4 regions of the Scandinavium lactucae genome follow, and region 3 is predicted to be linked to each of the others. Evidence: predicted binding sites of a transcription regulator. Region 3 holds the regulator's gene; each other region holds the start of a gene.

Region 1 (7,744 bases), on a different contig from region 3:
TCAGGGCATCGGGGCGGGGGGCTGTTACGTGGTGGCATTTGCCATTATGCGCGACACCCTGGACAACCGTCGTCGGGCGAAAGTGCTGTCGCTGCTGAACGGCATCACCTGTATCGTGCCGGTGTTGGCACCGGTTCTCGGCAATCTCATCATGATGAAATTCCCGTGGCAAAGCCTGTTCTGGGTGATGGTCGCAATGGGAATAATGGTCTGCCTGCTGTCGACGCTGGTGCTGAAAGAAACCCATCCGGGCACCCGCGCAGCTCCTGCCGCAGCGTCATCTTCGACGACAGAATCCCTGACCAGCCGCTTCTTTATCAGCCGCGTGGCGATCACGACGCTCAGCGTGACCGCGATCCTCACCTACGTGAATATCTCCCCGGTCCTGCTGATGGAGGTCCTGCATTTTGACCGGGGCGAATACTCCACCATTATGGCGCTGACCGCGCTGGTGAGTATGCTGGTGGCCTTCTCAACGCCGTTTGCGCTGTCGCTATTCCGCCAGCGCACGTTGATGCTAACCGCCCAGGGGCTGTTTTTTGTGGCAGCGGTGATACTGGCGTCAGCAAGCTCTGCCGCCGGAATGCTGTTCGGCTTGACGCTGATTTGCGCGGGCTTCTCACTCGGGTTCGGCGTGACCATGAGCCAGGCATTGGGCCCCTTCTCGCTGCGCGCTGGGGTAGCAAGTTCCGTCCTCGGTATTGCCCAGGTGTGCGGTTCGTCGTTGTATATCTGGCTGGCCGCCATTTTCGGCGTCGGGGCGTCGAATATGCTGATCGGGATACTGATTAGCTGTAGCATGGTCTGCATCCTGTTGCTCATCTTCGTCTCCGCCCGCGCGGACGCGCCGGACAATGAAAAAATCCCTGACCAGTCTCGATCTTAACTTACTCTTTTGCCTACAACTTCTGTTACAGGAGCGCAGCGTCAGCAAGACGGCGAAACGGATGAACGTCACGCCGTCTGCGGTCAGCAAATCGCTGGCCAAACTGCGCGACTGGTTTAACGACCCGCTGTTTGTCAAAACCCCGACCGGCCTGCATCCTACACCGCTGGCGGTCAGCATGGAGCAGGATCTGGCCGACTGGATGCAGATAAGCCACCAGTTGTTGGATAAACCGCATCACGATACCCCGCGCGGGCTAACCTTCGAGCTGGCCGCGGAATCCCCGCTGATGCTGATCGTGTTTAATTCCCTGACCCAACAAATCCACCAGCGCTATGCCCAGGCTACCGTGCGGCTACGCAACTGGGATTACGATTCGCTGGACGCGATTGTGCGCGGTGAGGTGGATTTGGGCTTCACCGGCCGGGAAAGCCATCCACGCTCGCGGGAATCCCTCAGCCTGCTGCCGTGGTTTATCGATTTTGAAGTGCTGTTCACCGACGTGCCCCGCGTGTATCTGCGGGAAGATCACCCGGCACTACAGGAAGAGTGGAATCTTGAGACGTTCCTGCGCTATCCGCACATCAGCATCTGCTGGGAAAAAAGCGATACCTGGGCGCTGGATGAAGTGTTGAATGAATCTGGCCACCAGCGCCAGATTGCGTTGAGCATGCCGGGCTTTGAGGCTTCGATGTTTATGGCGGCGCAGCCCGACCATTCGTTGCTCGCCACCGCACCTTATTACTGTCAGCACTATAATCAACAGCACGGCCTGAAACTGGTGACGCGCGCGATGCCGTTAGACGAAGCGCAGATGCAGAAACTGGCGGTGCCGTTCACCCTGATGTGGCATAAGCGCAACGGCCATAATCCCAAGATTATTTGGATGAAGTCGATGCTGAAGCAACTGTACCGGGAAGCGTTTCAATCCGGGGTGCTTAGCGATTAGCCGGGGAAATGTGTGACCTGGCGGGCTATTGCGTCTAAGGAAATGTAAATATGCTGACCGATCACTATTCATCGCCCTTATTCCACATTAAAACCTCATCAACCTGGGCAATAATAGAGACTGAGTTTCCAGTACCACTGACCATTAATCACGGAGCGACATAATGGCAACGCATTTTGCAAGAGGGATCCTTACCGATGGGCATTTGCACTCAGTCCGACTCTCCTCATCCTGTCACAATAAATCACGCCAGCTGCCTGCGCATCGCCGGGCGCGATTCCTGGCCTCGCGGGCGTTACTCGCCGAACTGCTGTTTATGCTGTACGGCATCAGCGAACTCCCGGAAATCATTACCCGACCGGACGGCAAACCGGTGTTTCGCGACAGCACCCAGCCGCGTTTCTCTATCGCCTACGCCGGGAATATCGTTGGCGTGGCGCTGACCACCGAAGGTGAATGTGGTCTGGATATGGAACTCCAGCGCGCGACGCGCAGTTTCCACAGCCCGGCCGCGCCCGACGCCTATCCTTTCAGCAGTAACGAAAATCTGTGGATTAAAAACCAGACCGATCCGAACGAAGCCCGCGCACAGCTGCTGGCCTTGCGTCAGAGCGTCCTCAAACTCACCGGTGATATTCATCAAGACTCGCAGCAGCAGCTTCAGCTGTTGCCGGGTTCAGGCCGCCTGCGCGCCGCTAAATTGATGCAGATAGAGGCCATTTGTGACGCCGAGGACGTGCTGGTGTGGTCTATCGCTGCCACGCCTGCCATTGAACGCCTGAAGGTTTGGGAATTTGACAGCAAAAACGGCTGGCACGGTTTGCCGGATATGCAGCTGCGCGCCAGTGAGCCCGCCGCGCGCCTGATGCGCTTTACCAGCCTACCGGCGGAAAAAGCCCTTATACTGAACTGACTCATCATGATGAAAAATAAAGGAGTAATCATGTCCGACGCGATAAAAGTTGTGACGTTATTGGGGAGCCTGCGCAAAGGTTCATTTAACGGGATGGTGGCACGCACCCTGCCAGGCCTCGCACCCGCGGGGATGGCCATTTCTGCGCTGCCGTCGATTGGCGACATTCCACTGTACGATGCCGATATCCAGCAGGAAGAGGGTTTCCCCCCAGCCGTCGAGACGTTAGCCGCGCAAATTCGTGACGCCGATGGTGTAGTTATCGTCACTCCGGAGTACAACTACTCGGTGCCGGGCGGTCTGAAAAACGCCATCGACTGGCTGTCACGCCTGCCGGAACAGCCGCTGGCCGGTAAACCAGTGCTGATTCAAACCAGCTCGATGGGCGCAATTGGCGGCGCGCGCTGCCAGTATCATCTGCGCCAGATTTTGGTATTCCTGGATGCGATGGTGATGAACAAGCCAGAGTTCATGGGCGGCGTTATTCAGAATAAGGTCGATCCGCAGACGGGCGAGGTGGTTGATCAGAGTACGCGTGACCACTTGAGCGGTCAGCTGACCGCGTTCGGGGATTACATCCGACGGGTGAAAGCGTAATAAAAAAGGCCGGGAAGCGAAAGCTCCCGGCCTTTTTCGTGTCAGTCATCGCGCCTTAGTGTGCATCAATGAACACAATCTTCAGGACGAACAGCAGGGCAACCACCACCACGCACGGGCTGAGATCGCGGAAACGTCCGGTACCGATTTTCATCACGCAGTAAGAGATGAAGCCCAGCGCGATACCTTCGGTTATCGAGAAGCTGAACGGCATCATCACCGCCGTAATAAACGCCGGAACGGCTTCGGTCAGATCTTCCCACTTCACCCGCGCCAGGCTTGAGGTCATCAGCACCCCAACATAAATCAGCGCCCCAGCGGCGGCGTATGGCGGCACCATGCCCGCCAGCGGTGACAGGAAAATCACCAGCAGGAACAGCAGGCCCACGACCACCGCGGTGAGACCAGTACGGCCACCGACGGACACGCCGGAAGTAGATTCAATGTACGCAGTAACGGAAGAGGTGCCGATAAAGGAACCCGCCACGGACGAAATACTGTCGACGTACAGCGCCTGCTTCATGCGCGGGAATTTGCCATTGGCATCGCTGAGACCCGCTTTGTCGGTCACGCCAATCAGGGTGCCAGAGGAGTCAAACAGATTGACCAGCATGAAGGAGAAGATCACGCCCGCCAGGCCGAGGTTAAAGGAACCAGCCAGATCAACATGCCCGATAACCGAAGTCACATCCGGTGGCGTCGATACGATGCCGGTGTAATGCACGTCGCCCAGCATCCAGCCCAGCAGGGTGGTGACCACGATAGAGACCAGCACCGCCGCATGAATGTTACGGGACGCCAGAATCGCGATGATGAAGAAGCCCAGGATCCCGAGCAGTACGCTGTGTGAGGTCAGGTTGCCGATGCTCACCAGTGTGTCTTTATTGGCAACAATGACGCCAGCATTCTTCAGGCCCATCATGCCGATGAACAGACCGATACCACTGGTGATGCCCACGCGCAGGCTCATCGGGATATTGGCAATCATCCAGTAACGCACGCGGAAAATGGTCAGCAGCAGCAGGCCAACGGCACCCCAGAAAATCGCGCCCATCCCGACCTGCCACGGCAGGCCCATCGCTTGCACCACCACGAAGGCGAAGAAGGCATTCAGGCCCATGGCCGGTGCCAGCGCCACCGGCAGGTTGGCAAACAGACCCATCATGATGCTACCGAAGGCGGCAATCAAACAGGTGGTGACGAAGACGGCGCTCGTGTCCATGCCAGCTACGCCCAGAATTTGTGGGTTCACAAAAACGATGTAAACCATCGTCAGGAAGGTGGTGAATCCGGCAATCACTTCCGTGCGTGCCGTCGTTCCGTGCTCGCGCAGTTTAAACACGCGCTGAAGCAGACCCTGACCCGACGTCTGGGTGGTTTGTTGTTGGCTCATCTTCTGGTTCCAAACTAAGGAGGGGAAAATTCGTCGCTATCCTATACCAAAATGCGACAATAGGGAGAGTAAGAGCACACTTTTTTTCATTGATTTTGCTTATACGGCAACGATTGCGTCGGGCAAAATGAATTACGTAAACGTTAAACTTGTGACAACAGGAAACGGCATGTCCAGTATTGAAGCGGTGTTTTTCGACTGTGATGGCACGCTCGTCGACAGCGAAGTGATTTGCTCCCGGGCCTATGTCCACATGTTCCGGGAATTTGGCATCACTCTGGAGCTTGAAGAGATCTTTAAGCGCTTTAAAGGAGTGAAGCTGTACGAGATCATCGACACCATTAACGCCGAGTATGGCGTGAGTCTGCACAAAAAGACCCTCGAGCCGGTGTATCGCGCCGAGGTGGCTCGCCTGTTCGACAGCGAACTGGAAGTCATTGATGGGGCGAATACGTTGCTCGACGCGATGACGGTGCCAATGTGTATCGTCTCCAACGGTCCGGTCAGCAAAATGCAGCATTCATTGGGCAAAACCGGTCTGTTGCATCATTTTCCCGATAAGCTGTTTAGCGGGTATGACATTCAGGCGTGGAAACCCGATCCGGCGTTGATGTATCACGCGGCGAAAGCGATGAACGTCGACCCGGTGAACTGCGTGCTGGTGGATGATTCGAGCGCGGGCGCGATGTCCGGCGTAGCGGCGGGGATGGAGGTGTTTTACTTCTGCGCCGATCCGCATAATCAGCCGATCGACCATCCGAAGGTGACGACGTTTACCTCACTGGATGAATTGCCAGGACTGTGGAAAGCGCGGGGTTGGGAGATTACCCGGTAAATTCCCCCTCTCCCCATCGGGGAGAGGGTTTAAACCTACTCTTTTGGATCTTTGCCGGCCAGCAGCTTGTCCAGCTCGTCGCCGCCGACGTGACGGAAATCCTGTCCCTTCACGAAGTAGAAGATGTATTCGCAAATGTTCTGGCAACGATCGCCGATACGCTCGATAGAACGGGCGCAGAATAGGGCGGTCAGTACGCTTGGAATGGTGCGGGAGTCTTCCATCATATACGTCATCAGCTGACGCACGATGCCTTCATACTCCTGATCGACCTTCTTGTCTTCACGATAGATACGCACCGCTTCATCAAGATCCATGCGCGCGAACGCGTCGAGGACGTCATGCAGCATCTGCACGGTGTGACGCCCCAGTGATTCGAGGCTTACCAACAACGGCTGGTGCTGCTGCGAAAATTTCTCCAGCGCGGTACGGCAGATTTTATCCGCAACGTCACCAATACGTTCCAGCTCGGCGATGGTTTTGATGATAGCCATCACCAGGCGCAGGTCGCTGGCGGTCGGCTGACGTTTAGCGATGATGCGCACACAGGCTTCATCGATCGCCACTTCCATCATGTTGACCTGCTTGTCGCCGTCGATAACGCGCTTGGCCAGATCCTGATCCTGGTTGTGCATCGCGGTGATCGCATCAGATAACTGCTGCTCCACCAGCCCGCCCATGGTCATCACCTGAGTGCGAATGTGTTCCAGCTCTGCGTTGAACTGGCCGGAAATGTGTTTGTTTAGGTTTAGGTTGTCCATCGTTCCTCCATATGCCCAAAATATTTCTGGCTGTAGCAAGGCGGCAACTGCCCGCATTTCCGGGAGCGTAGATAACTACGTGACCGGGATGAGTAAAGGCAGCCAACGCGGGTACAGCCTGAAAGATGAAGGGCAAATCAACCGTAGCGGCCAGTAATGTAGTCTTCAGTTTGCTTCTTCGCAGGCTTAGTGAACAGATCGTCGGTATTGCTGAACTCAATCAGTTCGCCCAGGTACATAAACGCCGTATGGTCGGAACAACGCGCGGCCTGCTGCATGTTGTGGGTCACGATAACCACGGTGTAATCCTGCTTCAGCTCGGTAATCAGCTCTTCAATGCGACCCGTGGAAATCGGGTCGAGCGCTGAGCATGGTTCATCAAGCAGCAGCACTTCCGGACGAATGGCGATGCCTCGCGCGATACACAGACGCTGCTGCTGACCACCGGAGAGAGAATATCCGCTCTGATGGAGTTTATCTTTGGTTTCATTCCAAAGTGCGGCCTTGGTCAACGCCCACTGCACGCGCTCATCCATGTCGGCACGCGACAGCTTTTCAAACAGACGCACGCCAAAAGCGATGTTGTCATAAATCGACATCGGGAACGGGGTCGGTTTCTGGAACACCATCCCGACTTTGGCACGCAGCAGGGCAATATCCTGAGTGTTGGTCAGAATGTTATCGCCATCCAGCAAAATTTCGCCTTCCGCACGCTGCTCTGGGTACAGTTCAAACATTTTGTTGAACGTCCGTAGCAGGGTGGATTTCCCGCAGCCCGATGGGCCGATGAACGCGGTGACCTGGTTTTTGGCGATATCCAGGTTGATGTTCTTCAGGGCATGGAACTTGCCGTAGTAGAAGTTCAAATCGCGAACAGCAATTTTACCCGGGGCAGTATCAACCATACTCATCTCAATCTCTTCCTTATTCGACGCCGCGTTTCGCCGCGCCGTAAAAATTAACCGTGTTTCTGCTTCGCGAAAATGACGCGCGCCAGAATGTTAAGCAACAGTACGCACAGGGTAATGATCAGCACCCCGGCCCAGGCCAGTTGTTGCCATTCGGCAAACGGGCTCATGGCAAATTTGAATATGGTCACCGGCAGGTTGGCAATCGGCTGCATCATGTCGGTGCTCCAGAACTGGTTGGAGAGCGCGGTAAACAGCAGCGGGGCGGTTTCACCCGCGATACGCGCCACGGCCAACAGCACCCCGGTCATGATCCCGGAGATGGAGGCTTTCAGCGTAATCGCCGAAATCATTTTCCATTTCGGGGTGCCCAGGGCATACGCCGCTTCACGCAGGCTGTCCGGCACCAGTTTCAGCATGTTCTCGGTGGTTCGAATCACAATCGGCACCTGCAACAGCGCCAGCGCAATCACCCCCGCCCAGCCGGAGAAGTGTTGCATCT
Region 2 (7,744 bases), on a different contig from region 3:
TCCGGAAGTTGCCAGTAACAGCATTGATAGAACGAGTTTTTTCATGAGTTCGCCACTTAATTCAGAACGGTTCCCAGGTTGCGAACAGACTGACCGTCGCTAAAACCAGAGCCCCTAAAATCATCTCCAGCTGGGTGGTTCGCAGAAACAACGCCTGAATGCGCTGCCTGTCGGTTGCCATCCGCGGCACCAGAACATACCTGTTCGCTAACGCGATTACCACCATCAGCGCCACTAACGCACATTTCACCAACAACAGCTGCCCGTATCCTGAGTCACTCACCAGTTGTCCCTGAATCAACCAGGCATTGGCTATCCCACTGAGCACCACGCCAGCGACGGCAAGATGCCCATAGCGTGAAAAACGCATCATGGTGTTGATGGCTGAAGTCCGCCATGGTCCTTTGACCAGATGCAGGCAGTACAGGAAAGGCTGCAGACCGCCAAACCACGCGCCCGCGCACAGCAAATGAATCGCATGATTCAGACGCTGTAGCGCGCCTACAGCGCCATCCCGCATCGCCGCGTGCCCCACGCCAGCCATCAGCACGAACTGCGCCATACAGAGGATCAGCAGCAAAGGGGCCAGTCGATGTGGCCTGAGGCTAACAACCGCCAGTGCCACCCACGTCAGCAGAATTTGCCACTGCCATATGCTACCAAATCGTGTTCCTGCCACCGCCAGCCAGATGTCTGGTTGCAGCACATCGCCCCAACCGTTAGCCATCAGGCCGCCCTGAAACATCAGCATCAGGGTAGCTGACACGGCACTGACCAGTAGCGCCACACGCAGCAGTGGCATAAAGCGCAGCATCATCAACCGCCGCAGCTGCGGGGTGGCCCACCAGGCACCGTACAACACGCAGCCGAACGACAACATCACGGCGATAAAATGCAGGCACCGCAGCCCGACATAGGCAAATGCAAGCACGACTATTTCACACTGAAATGATACTGGCCTTTGGTCTTGTGGCCATCGACCGACACCACGTGCCAGTCTACTCTGTAGTCACCAGGCTTGAGCGACTCCTCCACCGGGACGATAAGCTGGGTATTATCTTTTTGATTGAGTTTCACCGCACCCACAGGTACCTGGGCCTGCTGCGGACCGGTCAGGGTCACGCCGCTGAATTTGACTTCAAGGCCCTCGGAAAAATTCAGGGTCAAGGCCAGGGGCGCAGCGGTGACCTGTGCATCGGCCGCAGGATATTGATGCTTAAGATGAGCGTGTGCAAATGCTGCGGAAGTGGTTAAGACGCCGGTCAGGAACACACCGGCGCGCAGCGCGCGTGAGGCGATACGATTCATTCTCTTCATTCCCTTTTGTTATCTATTTGGATGAAAGAATAACTCTCTATAATGTTTACGTCGAGATTCACTGCCGCTGGTCTTGCTATTTCGCGACACTCTTAGTACTTTCAGCGCCAGAAACAGAAGGAGCCTATGATGACCACCAATCTGGCAAAAATCCCCCAGGACGAAATGGACAAAGTGAACGTCGATTTAGCCGCCGCCGGGGTCGCCTTTAAAGAGCGCTACAATATGCCTATCGTGGCAGAAGTGGTTGAGCGTGAGCAACCTGCTCATTTGCGCGACTGGTTTCGCGAGCGACTGATTGCGCACCGTCTGGCCTCGGTGAACCTTTCCCGTCTTCCTTACGAGCCCAAACAGAAATAAGAATTACTCACTGTTACACTTCCTTACACAGCTACTGCTAAAATCTTGCGAAGATTCTGAATACCGACTCAGGGATGCTGAGTCGGAAAACGTGTTAAGGAAGCCACTATGCCTGCATGGACAATTGCTGCTGCACAGTACACGGCCCGCAACAGGAGCGTTGCGGATAATATTGCTCACCATTTGCGTTTTATCGAAGCGGCTGCAAGGCATGCCTGCCAGCTACTCGTCTTCCCGGAAATGTCCTTAACCGGCCCGGGAACCCAACCACCCTTGCCTCCTCCGCCTGATGGTCAACTCCTTGAGCCACTCAGCGATGCGGCTGCACGCCACGGGATGACCATTGTGGCCGGGATGCCGGTTGAAATGAACGGTCAACGCTGCAAAGGGGTGGCTATTTTTGTGCCCAACGGCACCGCGCCACTCACATTGCAGCAGGGCCAGGGAACTTGCCTGACACCGAATACCCATCACATTAGCGTCCTGCCCCCTGAAGCGAAAGGCCACGAGCTTGACTCGAACGCCGCGCTGCTGGCGACCGGCACCTGCACCACCGACTTCCAGCAACAACAATCCGGACAGCACCTCCAGCGCCTGGCCCATCGCTACGGCATTGCAGTGCTGAAATCCAACTATGCAGACGGCAGTGCGCTGTGGGATGAAAACGGACAGCTGATCGTTCGCGCCGACAGCGGTGAAGTGCTGCTAACCGGACGACAGTATGACGGAGGTTGGGAAGGCGATATCATTCCGCTCAGTGAAATCTTCTGCGCCATTGACGAAAGCCTCTGTGACGCATAACCTGCCTCTTTTTAGCCGGGAGAGCAGCATGTTACGCGTTATCGATACGGAAACCTGTGATTTACAAGGAGGCGTGGTTGAAATCGCCTCGGTGGACATCGTTGACGGCAAGATAACCAATCCCATGAGTCATCTGGTGCGCCCGGACAGGCCCATCAGCCCGCAGGCGATGGCCATTCATCGCATCACCGAAGAGATGGTGGCCGATAAACCGTGGATTGAGGATGTGGTGCCGCATTATCAGGGCAGCGCATGGTACGTGGCACACAATGCCAACTTTGACCGCCGCGTATTGCCGGAAATGAACGGCGAGTGGATATGCACGATGAAGTTGGCCCGCCGCCTGTGGCCGGGCATTAAGTACAGCAATATGGCACTGTATAAATCGCGCAAACTTAACGTGGCCACGCCGCCGGGTTTGCATCATCACCGCGCGTTATATGATTGCTACATCACCGCCGCGCTGCTGATTGATATTATCAATGTCTCCGGCTGGAGCGCCGATCAGATGGCCGATATCACCGGTCGCCCTGGGTTGATGACCACCTTCACCTTCGGTAAATATCGCGGGAAACCGGTGGCGGAGATTGCCGAGAAAGATCCCGGCTACCTCCGCTGGCTGTTCAATAATCTCAACTCAATGAGCCCTGAACTGCGTCTGACGCTAAAACACTGGCTGGGTGAGTAACTATCGCGGTGCCTGGCCCGGCAACGTGCCCTGGGCCAGCGCGATCAGGAACGTGAATTCCATCGCCACCCCTTCATAGCTTTTAAAGCGCCCCGACTTACCGCCGTGCCCGGAATCCATATCGGTACACAGTAACAGTAGATTATCGTCAGTTTTCAGCTCGCGCAGTTTCGCCACCCATTTTGCTGGCTCCCAGTATTGCACCTGGGAATCGTGTAGTCCGGTCGTGACCAGCAGATGCGGATACGCCTTTTTCTCAACGTTGTCATACGGGCTGTAGCCTTTCATGTAGTGGTAATACTCAGGGTCCTGCGGATTGCCCCACTCCTCAAACTCTCCGGTGGTCAGCGGGATAGACTCATCGAGCATGGTGGTCAGGACATCAACAAACGGCACCTGGGCTATCACGCCGTGGAACAGATCGGGACGCTGGTTGATAGCCACTCCCATCAGCATCCCGCCCGCGCTGCCACCCATGCCGTAGCAGAGTGACGGATTGCCATAGCCCTGCGCCAGGAGTGCGTCGCAGACGTCGAGATAGTCATTAAAGGTGTTGTTCTTTAGCAGGAACTTTCCGTCTTCATACCACTGCTGCCCCAGCTCACCGCCGCCGCGAACGTGGGCGATGGCAAAGACGAAGCCGCGATCGAGCAGGCTTAATCGGCTGCTGCTGAAATCCGCATCCATGCTGGCACCGTAAGAGCCGTAGCCGTACACCAGCAGTGGATTGTTGCCCTGGCGGAAATGTTCGCGGTGATAAACCAGTGACACCGGCACTTCGACGCCGTCCCGGGCTTTGATCCATAAATGTTCACTGCGATAACGACTGGCATCAAATCCGGTCACTTCCTGCTGCTTAAGCACGGTGCGCTCCCCGGTATCCATGTTCAGTTCGAACAACGTATCCGGTGTGGTCATGGAGGAATACCCGTACCGCAGACGCGAAGTGTCAGGCTCAGGATTGTACGCCAGCCAGGTAACATACGCCGGGTCGTCAAAGGCTATTCCGATGGATTCACGCGTTTTACGGTTGATCTGCCGCAGGCTGGTCAGCCCATGCTGACGCTCTTCCACCACCAGCCAGTCAGTAAATAGCGTAAAGCCCTCCAGCATCACGGCGTCGCGCGGCGGGATCAGCGCTTCCCAACGCCTTTCATCGCGTACCGGGGTGCGATACAGACCGAAGTTTTTACCGTCGCGATTCGAGCGCAGGTAAAAATTGTGCTGGAAATGATCGAGGCTGTATTCGTGGTCTTTCCGACGTGGCAGGAAGCACAGCGGCTGCGCATCCGGCAACTCGGCATCAAGCAACAGTACTTCACTGGTGGTGGCGCTCGCCAGATGGATAATCACATAGTGCTTTGAACTGGTTTTATGCAGGCTGACGTAAAACGTGTCGTCTTTCTCTTCATACACCAGCTCGTCCGCTGTCTCCGGCATCCCGACGGTATGTCGCCAGACCTGATACGGCAGCAGCGTGGTTGGGTGTTTTCGCACGTAATACAGCGTCTGTGAATCATTCCCCCAGACAAAACCCGGCTCGACGTTTTCCAGCGTCTCAGGATACCAGTTATCGTTCTCCAGATTTCTGATACGCAGGCCATACTGGCGACGGGACAGATAATCTTCCGTCAACGCCATCAGGGTGTTGTCGGGCGAAATGCCCAGCCCACCGAGCGTGTAGAACTCGCTGTGCGCCGCGCGCTGATTTCCATCCAGCAGCAGCTCCCAGTCGTTCCACTCCTCTTTCTGCACCGACTGACGCTGATAAATCGCGTACTCGCAGCCCGGTTCGTAAATCTGTCGGTAACGATAGCCGTTTTTGGCGTAAGGCGCGGACACCTCACGCTGTGGGATACGGTCGACAATTTCCTTGAGCACTTTGTCCTGCAGGCTACGCTGCGAGGCCATGACCTCATGCCCGTAGTCGTTCTCCTGCTTCAGGTACTCAAGCACGGCGGGCTGCGCGCGGTCGTCGTCACGCAGCCAATAGTAGTTGTCGACGCGGTTGTCGCCATGAAGGCTCATGGCGTGGGGAATACGTTTTGCTTTAGGTGGCATGTCATTGTTCTTCTGCAAATTACCTTACCCTAAGGGTGGCAAATGTGCAGAGCGATGCAAGCGAAACATGCCATTTGGTCGTTAAAGTGCCTGTTTTTGCGCTTTTAAATCCGCTTCAATGCCGTCGCGCACCTCTTGAGGAATTTTCAGCGCATCGCCGAGCGCGTTGAGATAGCTCCGCTCCATAAAGTGATCGATATTGATAGCGGCGCAGCTGAGGAAATAAAGCTCCAGGGCTTCCTCTTCATTGCGCACATCTTTCGCCAACCGGTGCGGATCTAAAGGCTGAGCGATCGCTTTCTCGACCAGTTCACGCCCCTGCGCTTCCACTCCGGCTTCTCGCATCTGCTGGTCAATCGCCGCACGCTCTTTCTCGTCGATGTGACCATCACTTTTCGCCGCAAACACCAGCGCCAGAATCAAACGCTCAGTGCGCACATCCAGCGGGCTGGTTTGCTGCCCATACTGTGGCTCGTCCTGGTGAGCCGTGCGAATCGTGTCTTTGTATTTATTCCATAACACAGTGCCTGCCACCGCCCCGCCGCCGACCAGCAGCGCGCCGGTGCCATATTTAGTCAGCAATTTACGTGACGATTTACTGGAGACCAGTAAACCGGCCAACCCACCGAGCGCCCCCGGCACCAGCAGTTTACTGAGGCCCTGCTCGCCCGATGGCTGAGCAGAGGAGGAAGATGATGATTGTCCGAGCAGTGATTGAAGCTGATTGAGCCAGTTTGCCATTTTTCCCTCACGACGCAGTGATAATTTCCTTAGCCTAAGCGAGACGATGTCAGGAAATGTCTGGCCTGGCTAAAGATGCGCAAAGTACCACGTTGCACCTTGGGCCAGGCAGCCACAAGACAGACGCAAACGTTTTCGTATATACTGACGTCCATTTTTTTACTGTGGAAATTCGTTATGACTGTACTAGGCACCGCGCTGCGTCCGGCGGCAACCCGCGTAATGTTATTGGGCTCTGGCGAGCTGGGTAAGGAAGTGGCTATTGAATGCCAGCGGTTGGGGATAGAAGTCATCGCCGTTGATCGCTATGCAGACGCACCTGCAATGCATGTGGCCCATCGCAGCCATGTCATTAACATGCTGGACGGGCAGGCGCTGAAGGCGCTGGTAGAGCAGGAAAAACCGCACTTCATTGTGCCGGAAATCGAAGCCATCGCCACCGATATGCTGATAGCACTGGAACAGGCGGGCCAAAACGTGGTGCCCTGCGCCCGCGCCACCAAGCTCACTATGAACCGCGAAGGGATTCGTCGCCTGGCGGCAGAAGAGCTTCGCCTGCCTACGTCGAGCTACCGTTTTGCTGACAGCGAACAGAGCTTTCGCGCGGCAGTGTCTGAAATCGGCCTGCCCTGTATCATCAAACCGGTAATGAGTTCTTCCGGGAAAGGCCAGAGTTTTATTCGCCGTGAAGATCAACTCGCGGCGGCGTGGGAGTACGCCCAACAAGGTGGACGGGCGGGTGCCGGACGGGTGATTGTTGAAGGCGTGGTGAATTTTGATTTTGAAATCACATTGCTGACCATCAGCGCGTTGGACGGCGTGCATTTCTGCGCCCCGATCGGTCATCGTCAGGAGGATGGCGATTACCGCGAATCATGGCAGCCCCAGCAGATGAGTGCCCTGGCCCAAGAGCGGGCGGAAAATATCGCCCGTGAAGTGGTGCTGGCGCTCGGCGGCCACGGTCTGTTTGGCGTGGAGCTGTTTGTCTGTGGCGATGAGGTGATTTTCAGCGAAGTATCGCCGCGCCCACATGACACCGGAATGGTAACGCTAATCTCCCAGGATCTGTCGGAGTTTGCCCTGCACGTTCGCGCGTTTCTGGGTCTGCCCATTGGAGCCATTCGCCAGTACGGTCCTTCTGCCTCGGCGGTGATCCTGCCGCAACTGACCAGTCAGAATGTTCGCTTTGATAACGTGGAAGCCTCACTGGGCGCGGGCGTGCAGTTACGTCTGTTTGGTAAGCCGGAAATTGACGGCACGCGTCGGCTGGGTGTGGCGTTAGCAACGGCTGATAATGTTGAATCGGCGGTTGAACGGGCAAAAGCCGCTGCAGGTGCGGTGATCGTTCTGGGATAAGTTGTTCAGGGGTAAAAAAGGCGGGGCGCATTAACGCGACCCGCCCTGTTTTCGGTTCAGCCAGGCAAACGTGATTACTTCGCGCCTTCAACCGCTTCGCGAGCAATTTTGGTGATGCGGTCGTAATCGCCCGCTTCCAGCGCATCCGCTGGAACCAGCCAGGAACCCCCGATGCACAGCACGCTTTTCAGTGCCAGGTAGTCGCGATAGTTCGCCGGGGAGATGCCGCCGGTCGGGCAGAAACGGATATGCGCGAACGGGCCTGCAATCGCTGCCAGCGCTTTGGTGCCACCGTTGGCTTCTGCCGGGAAGAATTTGAACTCTTTCAGACCGTAGTCCATGCCCAGCATCAGCTCAGACACGGTACTGATACCTGGGATCAGCGGAATGGTGCCTTCGGTTGCCGCTTTCAGCAGCGGC
Region 3 (7,744 bases):
GTGACGCCCACCCGTTTCTGCGTGCATCTGATTCCGGAAACATTGCAGCGCACCACGCTTGGCAAGAAGAAATTAGGCGAGAAGGTGAATATCGAGATTGATCCGCAAACTCAGGCGGTGGTCGACACGGTTGAGCGTGTGCTGGCCGCGAAAGAATCGGCGATAAAGCAGCTCAACGCTGACGAATAAAAAGAACCCCGGCTTGCCGGGGTTTGTTTTTTTAACGTGCGACGCGTAAGCCCCCCTCGGCACCGCGCGTGAAAACCACCTGCCAAAGCTGAATATCACGGGCGCGAAATGCCCCCGCGCAGGCATTCAGATAATACGAGAACATCCTTTTGAAACGCTCTGAATAATTGTCCGCAATTTCCGGCCAGCTATTTATAAAACGTGAATGCCAGGCCATCAGTGTGGTGTCGTAATCAGCACCGAAGTTATGCCAGTCTTCCATCACAAAGTGCGGCTCGCTGGCAATAGCAATCTGGCGAACTGAGGGTAGACAGCCGTTCGGGAAGATGTATTTATTGATCCACGGATCGACATTATTATCCGTTTTCTTTGACCCAATGGTGTGCAGCAGGAACAGGCCGTCTGGTTTCAGATTACGATCCACCACGTTAAAGTAGGTGGCGTAATTTTTCGGCCCAACGTGTTCAAACATGCCAACGGATACGATGCGGTCGAACTGGTCCTGCAAATCTCGATAGTCCTGCAACAGGATTTGCACGTCCAGCCCCTCACAACGTGCCTGGGCCATTTTTTGCTGTTCGGCAGAAATGGTCACCCCGACCACGCTGACGCCGTAGTTTTTCGCCATATAATATGCCAGACCGCCCCAGCCGCAGCCGATATCCAGTACTCGCATGCCAGGCTGCAATTGTAGTTTCTGGCAAATGAGATCCAGCTTGGCCTCTTGCGCCTGTTCCAGAGTTTGCGCCTCTTTCCAGTACGCGCAGGAATATTGCATGAACGGATCGAGCATCCGACTGAACAAATCATTGCCCAAATCGTAATGTTCTTTACCGACTATCCAGGCACGTTTTTTACTTTGTAGATTGAGCAGACGCGCGCCTGCGACACGCAGCGTATCTTTGAGGTGGCGGGGGAGTTGGCTTTCAAGTCCGGCGCGGAGAACGTGCTGAAAAAACAGATCCAGCCGTTCGCATTCCCACCAGCCATCCATATAACTCTCGCCTAATCCCAGTGACCCTTCCTGTAGCACGCGCTTAAAGAAAAGAGGGTTGTTAACCCGGATGTCTGAGGGAGCGGAACCATTAATTCTGATACCGGCCCGACTCAACATTTCGTTGACGATTCGATACCAGTCATCATTGGGCACGCTTACTTCTTCTATACACGATGAACTCATAGCTTCTCCATCACGCGGCTTGTGATCAGAACCTTAAAACAGCGTAGACGCTTTTTTGGTTATGTGAGAACTCTCACGGACGTTGCCGTGAGTCTGCTATCCGACGTAGAACAGAGGAAGGGAGATATCCCTTGCCGAAAGGCCATCCGTGGGGAAACGGGGGAGATCCGTTCCCCCGTTAATCGCTAATATTTATCGTAATTATGTGATGCAGAATCAGTATAGGCCGCAAAAATGAGTGATTCAATAAAAAATTCTTAGCACACTAATGACTGAGTTGTTACATAGTTGCTAACGACACTATGCGTGTGATTCACGTGCAGTGCCTTCATTTTCATCACGCTGTGCAACATATTGCATCCGATATCCCCAGCCCGCCAGGACCACGGTGAACAGCATCACGCTGGTGGTAGTCAGCAGCGGGGTGGCAATCAGCGTGGAGACCACCAGGCTTGCAAGGAAGCACAGGCCGAGCTGTAAGGTGTTTTGCAGTGCGGCTGCACGTCCGGTCGCCTGTGGGAACGGACGTAACGCCTGAGCCACCACGATAGGGTAAATCGCGCCGTTGGCCATCGCCATCAGGCAGAACGGGATCAGCAGGGCGGTCAGAGAACTGCCTGCGGTCAGGCCTACCGCAAAGGTCCCCGCCACGCTCACCGCGAAGGCCAGTAACAGCCACGGCAGCATCTGCTGACCGTTCCATTTCTGCAATGCGCCACGACAGCCGTAGCCACCGACCAGGAAGGCGATGGTTTGCGGCACGTAGCTCAGGCCAATCACCGTTGGGCCATAACCCATAGCGCTAAGAATGAACGGTGAACCGGTCAGCCATGCAAAGAAGCTGGCAGAGCAGGCGGCATAAATCAGCACGTTGCCACGATAATCGCGAGAGCGCAGCAGGGTCATAAAGGTCAGCGCTTTCTCTGTTTTATGCGGCACGTTCTGCGTCGGCTTTTTCAGTCGCAGCGCCGGGACCATCAGCACCAGGGTAATGGCAAACAGAGTGGCGAAAATCATCTGCCATTCGAAGTGATGCAAGATCCAGCTTCCGAGTAGCGGAGCCAGCGCAGGGGAAAGCCCGACCAGCGGCATCACCGTCGCGAAAATGCGGTTAGTGCGCTCTGGCGGATAATAATCGGTCACCATTGCCTGCCAGGTAACGGCGGCGGCACACACGCCGAAGGCCTGAATAAAGCGCAGCACCAGCAGCGTAGTGGCATCACGCACCCACAGCATGCCAATACAGCCAATGGCAAAAATGGCCAGGCCGATCAGCAGAATAGGTTTCCGACCATATCGGTCGGATAACGGTCCCCACAGCAGCTGAGCAAACGCAAACCCGGCCAGGAACAGGCTCAGGCTGGCGCTAACCGCTGCCGCCGGGGTCTGTAAATCATTCTGAATTACCGCAAACGCGGGCAAATACATGTCGGTCGCCAGAAAACCGAGCACGCTTAGGCCCGCTAGCCAGCATAAAAATCCTTTACCAGGAATATTGTTCATTCTATTTCTCGTCGCAGGTGTACATGGCAGCAGAGTGTAGGGAGTGCAACTTCGCTTGTGAAACGCTAATATTTGTCTGGTGGAATCAAATTTTTTGCAGGCAGCCTATGTGGTCAGAATATTCGCTTGAAGTCGTGGACGCCGTGGCGCGTAACGGCAGCTTTACCTCCGCCGCGCAGGAGTTGCACCGTGTGCCTTCTGCGGTCAGCTATACCGTTCGTCAGCTGGAGGAGTGGCTGGCGGTTCCGTTGTTTGAACGACGGCATCGCGACGTCGAATTAACGCCCGCCGGGGCGTGGTTTTTGAAGGAGGGACGGTCTGTTATCAAAAAAATGCAGATCACCCGTCAGCAGTGCCAGCAAATTGCCAATGGCTGGCGCGGTAGTCTGGCGATTGCGGTGGATAACATCGTCCGTCCGGAGCGCACCCGGCAAATGATTGTCGATTTTTATCGCCACTTTCAGGATGTCGAACTGTGTGTGTTCCAGGAAGTATTTAACGGCGTGTGGGATGCGTTATCTGACGGCCGTGTCGAATTGGCGATTGGTGCCACGCAGGCCATTCCGGTCGGAGGACGTTACGCGTTTCGCGATATGGGAATGCTGAGCTGGAACTGTGTGGTCTCCAGCCGACATCCGCTGGCGCAAATGCGCGGTCCGCTGAGTGATGACGTGTTGCGCAACTGGCCATCATTGGTGCGCGAAGACACCTCGCGCTCATTGCCAAAACGCATCACCTGGCTGCTGGATAACCAGAAACGGATTGTCGTGCCGGACTGGGAGTCGTCCGCGACCTGTTTGTCTGCCGGTTTATGCGCCGGAATGGTGCCTACGCACTTTGCCCGACCGTATATCGACAGCGGGGAGTGGGTGGCGCTGGAGCTGGAAAATCCGTTCCCGGATGCAGCGTGTTGTCTGACCTGGCAACAAAATGACATGTCACCGGCGTTAAGCTGGCTGCTGGACTATCTGGGGGACAGTGAAACGTTGAATAAAGAGTGGTTGCAGGAGCCGGAATAACCGGCCCCTGAGAGGTGATTAGCGGCGATAGTCGCGGAACGGACCGTCAGCTACCGAGCGGCGTTCGATCAGGCGTGGATGCACCTCAATCGACTGCGACTCTTCACGCTTGTTGACGATCCTGTCGAGCAGCATGTCAAAAGCGGCTTCGCCCAGCGAATCTTTCGGTTGGTGAATGGTGGTCAGCGCCGGGGTAAAGAAACGGGCGTTGCGCACATTATCGTAACCGATCACTGAAATATCTTGCGGCACGCGTAAACCCATCTCGTCAGCGGCACACAGGGCACCCATCGCCATGATGTCGCCGCCGCAGAAGACGGCGGTAGGGCGCGGCTGTTGCGCAAGGATCTGCTGCATTGCGCGATAACCGGATTCCGGTTCGAAGTCGCCCTGCACGATCCAGTTTTCAGGCACGTTAATCTGCGCTTCTTCCATCGCTTTCATAAAGCCCGCCAGACGACCCGCTCCGGTGTTACGCTCCATTGGGCCTGGGATCGCTCCGATTTCACGGTGACCACGTTCGACCAGATAACGTCCGGCCAAATAGCCGCCCTGGAAAGCATTATCAATCACGGAGTCGGTAAAATCGGCTTTCGATTCGCCCCAGTCCATCACCACCATCGGGATGTGGCGATACTCTTCCAGCATGTCGAGCACCGCCTGCGGGTACTCCGAACACATCACCAGCAGACCATCGACGCGCTTTTGCGCCATCATCGACAGATACGCCTGCTGCTTTTCGAGGTTGTTCCAGGCGTTCCCCAGAATCAGGGTATAGCCTTTTTCGAAGCAGCTTTTTTCAACGGCTTCAATGATCTCGGCAAAGTAGGCTGCTTCGCTGCTGGTCGCCAGCAGGCCAATAGTCTTGGTGTGATTGACCTTCAGGCTGCGCGCCACGGCGCTTGGCGAGTAGTGCAGTTCTTTGATGGCTGCCCATACCGCGTTGCGGGTATCTTCCGCCACGAAGCGAGTCTTGTTAATTACATGTGATACAGTTGTAGTGGAAACGTTTGCGCGTTTCGCTACATCTTTAATTGTTGCCATTCGTTCTCACTCCAGACCCTTTCCTTACGCCTGATTATCGACACGAAAACGTTTGCCTTTACACACCCTGGATACAATTCATTTGAATTGCGGTACGCCGGGAAACGACACAGAACGACGGGAGGGGGTCAATGGCTGCTACGCTTTTAAATTAGCGTGGAATTTTGTCTGATTCTTACGGAAAGGGAAAGAGAAAAATCGTTATGCGCCGAAAACCTGCGAGATTTTTGCGTATGATTGTGCAAAAATGAGCAGGCTCACTTTTGTTGTGGGGATTAAAAGGAGAAAAATTGATGAGTACCGACCTGAAGTTCTCTTTAATGACGACCGTAATTGCTCTGGCCCTGATCGTGGCCGCCGGGCTGACCGCCGTACTGCACTGATTTACCCGGAGGGAGAAATCTCTTCCTCCTTCTCATTTCCCTTCTGATTGTTATCAATTTCGCAAAAAACTTTTGCCATTTTGTTTACTTCTGTTTTTTTGTGATTGATGTCATGCTTTTGACTTCTGTTTTTGCACCATCCCCCTTCCCGGCGGATGGCTGACTGGAGTCGTACCATGAAAATCAATTTTCCCCTGCTGGCCTTAGCGATAGGGGCGTTTGCCATCGGCACCACGGAGTTTTCGCCGATGGGCCTGCTGCCGGTGATTGCCAAAGGCGTCGATGTCTCTATTCCCGTGGCGGGAATGTTGATCAGTGCTTATGCCATTGGGGTGATGGCCGGGGCACCGCTGATGACGCTGCTGCTCTCTCATCGCGCACGGCGTAATGCGCTTATTTTCCTGATGGCGATTTTCACTCTTGGTAATGTGCTCTCGGCTATCGCGCCGGATTACACCACGCTGCTGCTGTCACGCATTATTACCAGCTTAAACCACGGGGCATTCTTTGGGCTTGGCTCGGTGGTGGCCGCCAGCGTTGTGCCGAAACACAAACAGGCTAGCGCCGTGGCGACCATGTTTATGGGGTTGACTATCGCCAACATCGGCGGGGTTCCGGCGGCAACCTGGCTCGGTGAAACCATCGGCTGGCGGATGTCGTTCCTCGCAACGGCTGGTCTGGGCCTGGTGGCGATGCTCAGTCTGTGGTTCTCTCTGCCAAAAGGGAGCAGTGGTGAACGCCCGAATGTGAAACAGGAACTGTCGGTGCTGATGCGTCCACAGGTGCTGACGGCCCTGTTGACCACCGTGCTCGGTGCAGGCGCGATGTTCACCCTGTACACCTACATTTCGCCCGTGTTGCATAGCCTGACGTCGGCATCCCCGCAGTTTATTACCGCGATGCTGGTATTGATTGGGGTGGGTTTCTCGCTCGGTAACTATCTGGGCGGCAAGTTTGCCGACCGTTCGGTGACCGGCACGCTGAAAGGCTTCCTGCTGCTACTGATTGTTATCATGGTGTCGATTCCATGGCTGGCGCAGAGTGAAATTGGTGCGGCCGTGAGTATGGTTATCTGGGGTGCCGCGACCTTCGCGGTGGTGCCTCCGCTGCAAATGCGCGTCATGCGCGTGGCCCATGAAGCGCCAGGCCTGTCGTCATCGGTGAATATCGGGGCGTTCAATCTGGGGAATGCGCTGGGCGCGGCGGCGGGCGGGGCGGTAATTTCCGGCGGCCTCGGCTACAGCTTTGTGCCGGTGATGGGCGCGATTATTGCCGGTATTGCCCTGTTGGTGGTGCTGTTTAGTGGTCGTCGTCAGCCGGAAGAAGCGTTTTCAAGCCATTAAGAATATGCCCGGCGGGAGAGGTCTATCCGCCGGGCCAGAAATTATGCTGCCAGATTCTTAGCAACAAATTCCCAGTTTACCAGCGCCCAGAAATGCTCGAGGTAGTTCGGGCGGGCGTTACGGTAGTCGATGTAATACGCATGTTCCCATACGTCTACGGTCAGTAATGGTTTCGCATCCGTGGTCAGCGGGGTACCCGCGTTAGACGTGGACACGATAGCCAGTTTGCCGTCCGCTTTCTTCACAAGCCAGGTCCAGCCTGCGCCGAAGTTTTTAACCGCCGCATCGGTGAACTGCGCTTTGAATTCGGCAAAGCTACCAAAACTTGCGTTAATGGCGGCCGCGACCTCGCCGGTTGGTTCGCCACCGGCGTTCGGTGCCAGGCAGTGCCAGTAGAAGGTGTGGTTCCATACCTGAGCGGCGTTGTTGAACACGCCCGCTTCGGACGTGCGCACGATTTCTTCTAAGGTTTTGCCTTCAAAAGCGGTGCCTTTGATCAGATTGTTGAGATTGGTGACGTAGGTCTGATGATGCTTGCCGTAATGGTATTCCAGCGTTTCAGCGGAAATGTGTGGTGCCAGGGCGTCTTTTGCATACGGTAATGCAGGTAATTCGAATGACATTGCTTATTCTCCCTATTGTTATTAATACCCAATAGCCATGTATTGAGTAGGGATAGGGTAGCAAATTAAAAGATGTGGCTAAAGAGGAACTTACCCAGCCGCTTTCACGGCAGGGTGAGGGGTTAGCGAATCGTTTTCGACGTCATCACGCGGCGTGCACCGACATAATGGTTTGCCCAGTAATCTTCGCTCAGGGAGGTAATCTGGATATCGCGACCAGAGCGAGGTGACTGGATGAATTTTCCATTCCCGACATATACCCCAACATGATCGGCAGTGCCGCGGCCACGGGTGCGGAAGAACACCAGATCGCCACTTTGCAACTCGCCACGGTCAACGGAACGGGCATCGCGCAGATGGTACATTTCATTCGCGGTGCGCGGAATACGGAATTTCACGAGGTCTTTATAGGCGTAATAAACCAGACCGCTGCAGTCGAAACCGGTACGTGGCGACGAGC
Region 4 (7,744 bases), on a different contig from region 3:
GCGACGCTGGCAATGGAACGTAATAACCAGAAGAACTACTGGGACGCCATCGGGCAAATCCAGTGCCCGGATCTGTGATCCGGGCGGAAGGCTTATTTAATTCGTACTTTCGTTGCCACCAGCAAGGCGGTGAGTAGCATCAGGGTGCCGGAAAGCATCAGCGGCGAGAGTAAACCGAAATGGTCCAGCGCCACGCCGCCCACGGCGGCCCCGCAGGTGTTGGCCAACTGGATAACCGCTACCTGAATGGAACCGGCTTTTTCCGCCTGATCGGACAGCGAGCGGGTTATCCATGTCGACCAACCGACCGGTACCAGCGCAAAGGCAAAGCCCCAGATAACCGCCACCGTCGCAGCCACCCATTTCTCGCTTCCCCACACAATCAGTATCAGGGCGCTAATCGCGAGGATCAGCGGGGCGCAGGCCAGGGCCACTTTCACCGAGCGTTTGAGGATCACGGCGGAAAGCGATGTGCCAACAAAACTCGCGATGCCAAAACTTAACAGCACCAGCGTCAGGCCATCGACATCAAAGCCCGCAAGGTTCATGAACACCGGGCGTATGTAGGTAAAGAACGCGAACTGGCCAGCAAAAGCCATGAAAATCGCGGTCATCCCTGCCAGCACGCCGGGGCGTGTTAACAACCCGAACATGTTTGCTTTCGGCCCGGTTTCGCCGGGTAACGACGGCAGCACCTTCCAGACCCATATCACACACAGCAGGCCCATCAACGCCGCGCCGTTAAACACGTTACGCCAGCCAATAATACCGCCTAAAAAGCTGCCGAGCGGGGCGGCAATCACCAGCGCGATAGACACCGCGCCAAAAATGACCGACAGCGCTTTAGGCACCATCCGCGCCGGAACCAGCCGCATGGTTAACGAGGCGGACATCGCCCAGAACCCGCCGAGCGCCAGGCCCAGGCACGCGCGCCCGAGTAGCAACAGGCCGAAGCTTGTGGCAAACGAGACCAGCAGGCAGGAGAGGGTGAGCAGGACAGAGAACAGAATAACCACGTAGCGGCGGTCGGTTCGGCCAATCACATGGGTAATGAACAGGCTGGCGAACATCGCCACGAAGGCGGTGGTAGTGACCGATTGCCCGGCCACGCCTTCGGTAATGCCCAGCTCCTGCGCCATCGGCGTCAGCAGGCTAACGGGCAGAAATTCAACGGTAATCAGGCAGGCAACGCAAAACGCCACGGCAAAAACCGCCGACCAGTTGGGACGGGTTAGCGTCTCACCGCGGGGGAGTGTTTCAGTACATTCGCTCATGGGACACCTGCGCAATTTCGATGGGAAAGTTGCGCAGTGTAACATTTTGTTTGTGACGTATTTAACGTTTTGACAACTTTAGGGTGGCAAACAATCCCCTCTCCATGGTGGGAGAGGGGGAAATTACGGCACAGGCGGCGAAATAGGTTCAGCCGCAGTCGGCGCAGGCGTAACAGGTTGCGCCGTGCTCACTTCGCCGTTGCGCATCGTCTGGGTGACTTCCTGCTTGCTCATATTCACCGCGTGCAGCTGTCCGTTGACCGTCGGTTTGAGTGGGGCATTGGCCTGTACGTTGCCGCTGGCGCGTAACTGGATATTGCCGTCGCCGCCGAGAGGCAGCCCTGGCCAGCCCCACTGTTGCAGAATATCCAGCGGCACGCCGCGTCCGTTCAGGTTAATGGCGACCTCCCGCTGCGGTTGCTGTGACACCGCGCCGGTGGCTTCGAGGATGCCTTTTTCGGTGAAGGCGCTCAGCTCATTGATATTAACCTGCGCGTCATTCGCCACCAGTTTCAGCGACGGGCGGCGTACGTCCACCCGGTTGAAGGTTGCGGCAGCGGCATTCAATGCCGCGCTGCCGCGCCATACGCCCCAGCTGCCGTTTTTCGCCAGCTGCAGGTTGTCGCCGTAGCCGTCGAGGGAAGTGGTTTGCCACGGGAACGCCGGGTCGATATCAATAACCAGATTGCGGCTGGCGGTGAATTTCGTCAGGGTGACGCTTTGCAGCCAGGCCGGGAGGGGGGCCATCCACAGCTGTTTCCAGTTGGACGGCAGGGTGTATTCCAGCCCGGCGATGGCGGTGTCGTCGAGCACCAGCGCGTGGCCGTTGCGTAACCAGTTGCCGGAGGTGCGCACCATGCCGCCTTCCCAGCGCGAGGTGAACTGGCGGAGTGCCACACCCTGCGGCGAAAATTCGGCGTTAAAAATAGGGTCCATCAGGTGCAGCGAACCATAAATAAATTCGTCAGCGTTCATCGACAGACGCCCGCCCTCGCTGGCCCAGTCGCCGTTGCTCAGGGTCAGGTCACGCAGGCTCAGATCCAAATCGGCAATCGCCCAGTCCGGGCCTTGTAGTCGGGCATCTGTCACTTCCAGACTGCCAATCGTCAGCGAAGGGACGGTCATCAGCGGGGCGAAGAAATCGGCCAGTGATTTATCGCTCTGCATACGGATATCGGTCAGGCGCAGGCTGTCGACCAGCCAGCTACCATCGGCATTGCGTTTGGCGTTCCCGGTTAGCGAGCCGCGTGCGATATCGGCCCCCAGCGTGCCGAGCGTCACCACGCCATTGTCGATGCTGCCCTGCACCAGCACGTTGGTGGCCGGTATCCCGTTGAGGGTCATCGAGCCCGCGCTTATCTGAATTTGCGTTTGTTTCCCGAGCACGTTGCCGGCTTCTGGCATCCACGGCGATACGCCGCCGGTCACGCGCTGGGCGCTAAGATCCCAGTCGCTTTCTGGGCTGTTCAGTGCCATGTTGCTCAGTTGCAGGGTGTCGGCTTCAAACGGGAACGGCGCGTTGGACGGTGACAGGTTAAGGGTGCCATCCTGCAAGGTAATGGTATCGGCGTGCAACGGATCGGTGAGCTGACGGCTGCTCAGGCCAATCTCGACGCTTTTGGCAACCAGCGTCGCGGGCTTGCCATCGCGGCCAAAGGTGACGTTTCTCAGCAGGACATGTGAGGGAGAGGAAAAACGATGGTCCATTGCGTCGAAAGCGATGTGGTATTGGGTGTTACTGGAAATCCAGCCGCTGACCTCGCGTGCGCCCCAGCGTGTTTGCAGTAAAAAGTAAAACGCCACCACAACCAGCAGTAGAGCGATAAGCAGCCAGATCAGCAGCTTCCCGATAAATTTCATCGTCTTCCATCCAATGAAGGGCACATAAGGGAGTTATGCACGATTTGTGCGCAATCCTCAAGGAAGGATTCGTGTAATAAGGTTTCACGACGGCACCGATAGCGCCGCCGTGATGAGGATCAGTTCTTTTCTGGCGGGAAAACCAGGTTCAGAACAATCGCGGTGATGCCGCCTGCGGCTATGCCGGAAGAGAGCAGATTTTTCAGCCAGTCCGGCGCGAATTGCAGGATCAGCGGCTGTTGGGAAACGCCAAGGCCCACCGCCAGCGACAGGGCGATAATCAGGATTGCGCGGCGATTCAGCGGTTCGCGGGACACAATGCGCACCCCGGAGGCTGCGATGGTGCCGAACATCACCAGCGTCGCACCGCCCAGTACCGGCTCAGGAATGTGCTGCACGAACCCACTCACCGCCGGGAACAGGCCAAGCACGATCAGCATCAGCGCGACCACAAAGCCTACGTAGCGGCTGGCCACGCCGGTCAGCTGGATGACGCCATTGTTCTGGCCGAAGCAGGAGTTCGGGAAGGTGTTGAAGATGGCGGACACGCAGGAGTTCAGGCCGTTGGCCAGCACGCCGCCTTTCAGACGTTTCATGTACACCGGGCCGGAGACCGGCTGCTCAGACACATCGGAGGTGGCGGTAATATCGCCGATGGTTTCCAGGGAGGTGATCATGAACACCAACATCAACGGCAGCAGTAGGTTCCAGTCGATCCCGAGACCATAATAGAGCGGGGTCGGCACCATGATTACCGGGCTATTGGTCGGTGTGGTTTCCGGCAACATGTCCAGCAGCCAGGCCGCGGCATAGCCTGCCGCCATTGCGATAACCAACGATGCGATGCGCAGGTACGGGTTACGTTGACGGTTTAGAACAATGATGATTGCCAGCACGATACCCGCCAACAGCAGGTTTTTTGGTGCGCCGAACGTGTGATCGGCCATCGCCGCATAGCCGCCGCCGATGGACGTCAGGCCCACCTGAATCAGCGACAGGCCGATAATCATCACCACCACGCCGGAGACCAGTGGAGTGATAATGCGGCGCGCCAGATGCAGCACCCGGGAGAGCGCCATTTCGGTGAAGCTTGCCAGCATTAAGGTGCCAAACAGGGCGGCCATCATGGTTGGCACATCTGCGCCGCCGGTTTTCAGCGCGGTGCCGCCCATGATCAGCGGAGCCACAAAGTTGAAGCTGGTGCCCTGAATCGACAACAGTCCGGAGCCAACCGGGCCCCACGCTTTAATCTGGATTATCGACGCCACACCGGAAGCGAACAGCGACATGCTGATGATGTGCTGCGTATCTTCGGCGGGTAAGCCGAGCGCCTGGCAAATCAGCAGGGCGGGAGTAATAACCGCCACGAACATCGCCAGCAGGTGCTGGAAAGCAGCGAACAGGGTCTGTGGCAGCGGAGGTCGGTCTTCAAGACGGTAAATAAGCTCGCTGTTCTGCATCTGCGCAATCGGTTGCGCATTTTCAGCTTCGATGGTGTTCACTGACATTTTCAGAGGCAATCCCGTGTGGAAAAGGGGGGATTTTAGCGAACTGCCAGGTAAAAGCAAACGGTTGCTTTCAATATATTAAGGACGAATAAGGAAGCAGATTTTTATGCTGTTTTTGCTGCTTTTGTCGCAAATTCCACCGCTTTGATTATTTTTCTCTGTCATTTTTCACTGCGTTTTGCGTAAAATTCGGCTCCTGATGATAAACGATGAGAACTTTTCGCCGCAGGACGTCACATCGCGTGATATTGGATTATGCGCTAACAAGGAGCTTTTATGTTTCATCTCGATACCTTATCGACGCTTGTTGCGGCAACGCTGGTGTTGCTGTTAGGACGCAAACTGGTCCATACCGTTCCCCTCTTCAAGAAATACACCATCCCTGAACCGGTTGCGGGCGGCCTTCTGGCTGCGCTGGCGCTACTGGTGCTGAAAAAAAGCATGGGCTGGGAAGTCGATTTCGACATGAGCCTGAAAGATCCACTGATGCTGGCATTTTTTGCCACGATCGGTCTGAACGCTAATCTCTCGAGCCTGCGCGCGGGCGGTAAAGTGCTCGGCACCTTCCTGATTGTGGTGGTCGGGCTGCTTTTAATGCAGAACGCCATCGGCATCGGCATGGCGAAAATGCTGGGGCTGGATCCGCTGATGGGTCTGCTGGCCGGGTCGATTACGCTGTCTGGCGGTCATGGGACCGGCGCGGCGTGGAGTAAGCTGTTCGTCGAGCGTTACGGCTTTGCCAATGCCACCGAAGTGGCGATGGCCTGCGCGACCTTTGGTTTGGTGCTGGGGGGCCTGATTGGCGGCCCGGTGGCGCGTTATCTGGTAAAACACTCATCTACGCCGGACGGGAATCCGGACGATCAGGCGGTGCCGACCGCGTTCGAAAAACCGGACGTGGGCCGCATGATCACCTCCCTGGTGATGATTGAAACGATCGCCATGATCGCCATCTGTCTGACGCTCGGTAAAATTGTGGCGCATTGGCTGGTGGGCACCACTTTTGAGTTGCCGACCTTCGTCTGCGTACTGTTTGTTGGGGTTATCCTCAGCAACGGTCTGGCGCTGCTGGGCTTCTATCGCGTGTTTGAGCGTGCGGTGTCGGTGCTGGGGAACGTGTCGCTGTCGCTGTTCCTGGCAATGGCGCTAATGAGTCTGAAGCTGTGGGAACTGGCATCCCTGGCATTACCGATGATTGCGATTCTGGCGGTGCAAACCGTGGCGATGGCGCTGTACGCGGTGTTTGTGACCTATCGTATGATGGGTAAAAACTACGATGCGGCGGTGCTGGCGGCGGGTCACTGTGGATTTGGTCTGGGCGCGACGCCCACGGCGATTGCCAATATGCAGGCGATCACCGAACGTTTCGGTCCGTCACACACGGCGTTCCTGGTGGTGCCAATGGTTGGCGCATTCTTTATTGATATCGTGAACGCGTTGGTGATTAAGCTGTATTTGTTGTTACCGATCTTCGGCTGAGGAACTGCCCGGCGGCGCTATCGCTTGCCGGGCAACCACACAATTTACTCGTGATCTTCCCACGCCATCGCGCGTTTGACCGCTTTCTGCCAGCCGCTGTAGCGATAGTTACGCTCGGTGGTTTCAATCCCCGGACGGAACTCACGTTCGATTACCGCTTTTTCCTTCAGCTCATCCAGATTTTGCCAGAACCCTACCGCCAGACCGGCGAGATACGCCGCGCCCAGCGCCGTCACTTCACGCACTTCAGGTCGCTCAACGCGGGTGCCTAAAATGTCTGACTGGAACTGCATCAGGAAGTTATTGGCAACCGCACCGCCGTCCACGCGCAGGGCGTGCAGACGAATACCGGAGTCAGCCTGCATTGCTTCCAGCACGTCGCGGGTCTGATAGGCGATAGACTCCAGCGTGGCACGAATGATGTGGTTCGAGTTCACGCCGCGGGTCAGGCCGAAAATTGCGCCACGGGCGTACGGGTCCCAGTACGGAGCGCCGAGGCCGGTAAATGCGGGCACTACGTATACGCCGTTGGTGTCGTTCACTTTAGTGGCGAAATATTCGGAATCGAACGCGTCGTTAATCAGCTTCATTTCGTCACGCAGCCACTGAATGGAGGCCCCCGCCATGAACACCGCGCCTTCCAGCGCATAGTTCACTTCCCCGCTCGGGCCGCAGGCGATAGTGGTCAGCAGGCCGTGCTCGGATTTCACCGCGGTTTCCCCGGTATTCATCAGCATAAAGCAGCCAGTACCGTAAGTATTTTTCGCCATCCCTTCTTTGACGCACAGTTGGCCGAACAGCGCCGCCTGCTGGTCACCGGCAATCCCGGCGATAGGAATACGCGTCCCGCCTTTACCGCCGATGTTGGTCTGACCGTACACTTCGGACGATTTGCGCACCTCCGGCAGCATGGCGCGTGGGATGTCCAGCGCCTCGAGCATTTTGTCGTCCCAGTCCAGCGAATGGATGTTGAACAGCATGGTACGCGAGGCGTTGGTGTAGTCGGTGACGTGCACCCGGCCCTGGGTCATGCGCCAGATAAGCCAGGTGTCGACGGTGCCGAACAGCAGTTCACCGCGTTTGGCACGCTCACGTGAACCTTCCACGTGGTCGAGGATCCACTTCACTTTGGTCCCGGAGAAATACGGGTCGATAACCAGGCCTGTGGTGCTGCGAATGTAGTCTTCCATCCCATCGCGTTTGAGCTGCTCGCAGATTTCTGCGGTGCGGCGGCACTGCCAGACGATGGCGTTGTAAATGGGCTTGCCGGTTTCTTTATCCCAAACGATGGCGGTTTCACGCTGGTTGGTTATCCCAATTGCCGCTACCTGGTCGGAATTGATATCGGCTTTCGCCAGAACTTCAATCAGGGTGGAGCTTTGGGAGGCCCAGATTTCCATCGGGTCATGCTCGACCCAGCCTGGTTTTGGGTAAATTTGGGTGAATTCGCGCTGTGAAACGCTGACGATATTGGCGTCGTGATCCATGACAACGGCGCGGGAGCTGGTTGTACCCTGGTCGAGGGCAACGATGTATTTTTTGTCAGTCATAATGCTTTGTCCCGTAGTCAGTTACAGCGAAGCTTTGTGTTGAGTGGTGCTGGCGGTGGTTTCTTTCTCTTCC

What was found. The regulator PurR, encoded in region 3, represses purine synthesis genes. The targets are predictions, from matches to a motif close to CANGCAAACGTTTGCNTG.
Region 1: a site for PurR is predicted at 4,841-4,858, ahead of SIK69_RS10295 (NCS2 family permease). Genes of this name have one in related genera too.
Region 2: a site for PurR is predicted at 6,091-6,108, ahead of purT (formate-dependent phosphoribosylglycinamide formyltransferase). Genes of this name have one in related genera too.
Region 4: a site for PurR is predicted at 4,696-4,713, ahead of SIK69_RS10045 (nucleobase:cation symporter-2 family protein). Genes of this name have one in related genera too.

What each region holds. Positions count from the first base shown of each region.
Region 1 covers NZ_JAWXRD010000028.1:166,800-174,543, forward strand. The annotation lists gene SIK69_RS10275 (MFS transporter) at 1-886, shown strand, start outside; gene yidZ (HTH-type transcriptional regulator YidZ) at 855-1,835, shown strand; gene SIK69_RS10285 (4'-phosphopantetheinyl transferase family protein) at 1,999-2,748, shown strand; gene SIK69_RS10290 (NADPH-dependent FMN reductase) at 2,779-3,345, shown strand; gene SIK69_RS10295 (NCS2 family permease) at 3,401-4,738, opposite strand; gene yieH (6-phosphogluconate phosphatase) at 4,908-5,573, shown strand; gene phoU (phosphate signaling complex protein PhoU) at 5,609-6,334, opposite strand; gene pstB (phosphate ABC transporter ATP-binding protein PstB) at 6,472-7,245, opposite strand; gene pstA (phosphate ABC transporter permease PstA) at 7,293-7,744, opposite strand, start outside.
Region 2 covers NZ_JAWXRD010000027.1:93,422-101,165, forward strand. The annotation lists gene SIK69_RS08460 (YebY family protein) at 1-45, opposite strand, end outside; gene copD (copper homeostasis membrane protein CopD) at 62-931, opposite strand; gene yobA (CopC domain-containing protein YobA) at 934-1,308, opposite strand; gene SIK69_RS08475 (DNA polymerase III subunit theta) at 1,447-1,677, shown strand; gene SIK69_RS08480 (nitrilase-related carbon-nitrogen hydrolase) at 1,786-2,478, shown strand; gene exoX (exodeoxyribonuclease X) at 2,507-3,166, shown strand; gene ptrB (oligopeptidase B) at 3,167-5,227, opposite strand; gene SIK69_RS08495 (tellurite resistance TerB family protein) at 5,309-5,968, opposite strand; gene purT (formate-dependent phosphoribosylglycinamide formyltransferase) at 6,146-7,324, shown strand; gene SIK69_RS08505 (bifunctional 4-hydroxy-2-oxoglutarate aldolase/2-dehydro-3-deoxy-phosphogluconate aldolase) at 7,399-7,744, opposite strand, start outside.
Region 3 covers NZ_JAWXRD010000040.1:2,413-10,156, forward strand. The annotation lists gene SIK69_RS17650 (riboflavin synthase subunit alpha) at 1-189, shown strand, start outside; gene cfa (cyclopropane fatty acyl phospholipid synthase) at 221-1,369, opposite strand; gene punC (purine nucleoside transporter PunC) at 1,670-2,872, opposite strand; gene punR (DNA-binding transcriptional activator PunR) at 2,980-3,891, shown strand; gene purR (HTH-type transcriptional repressor PurR) at 3,910-4,935, opposite strand; gene cydH (cytochrome bd-I oxidase subunit CydH) at 5,229-5,318, shown strand; gene SIK69_RS17680 (MFS transporter) at 5,495-6,661, shown strand; gene sodB (superoxide dismutase [Fe]) at 6,703-7,284, opposite strand; gene SIK69_RS17690 (C40 family peptidase) at 7,407-7,744, opposite strand, start outside.
Region 4 covers NZ_JAWXRD010000028.1:118,063-125,806, reverse strand. The annotation lists gene SIK69_RS10060 (YicS family protein) at 1-78, shown strand, start outside; gene nepI (purine ribonucleoside efflux pump NepI) at 93-1,274, opposite strand; gene SIK69_RS10050 (AsmA family protein) at 1,398-3,134, opposite strand; gene SIK69_RS10045 (nucleobase:cation symporter-2 family protein) at 3,254-4,642, opposite strand; gene gltS (sodium/glutamate symporter) at 4,919-6,121, shown strand; gene glpK (glycerol kinase GlpK) at 6,166-7,671, opposite strand; gene SIK69_RS10030 (MIP/aquaporin family protein) at 7,693-7,744, opposite strand, start outside.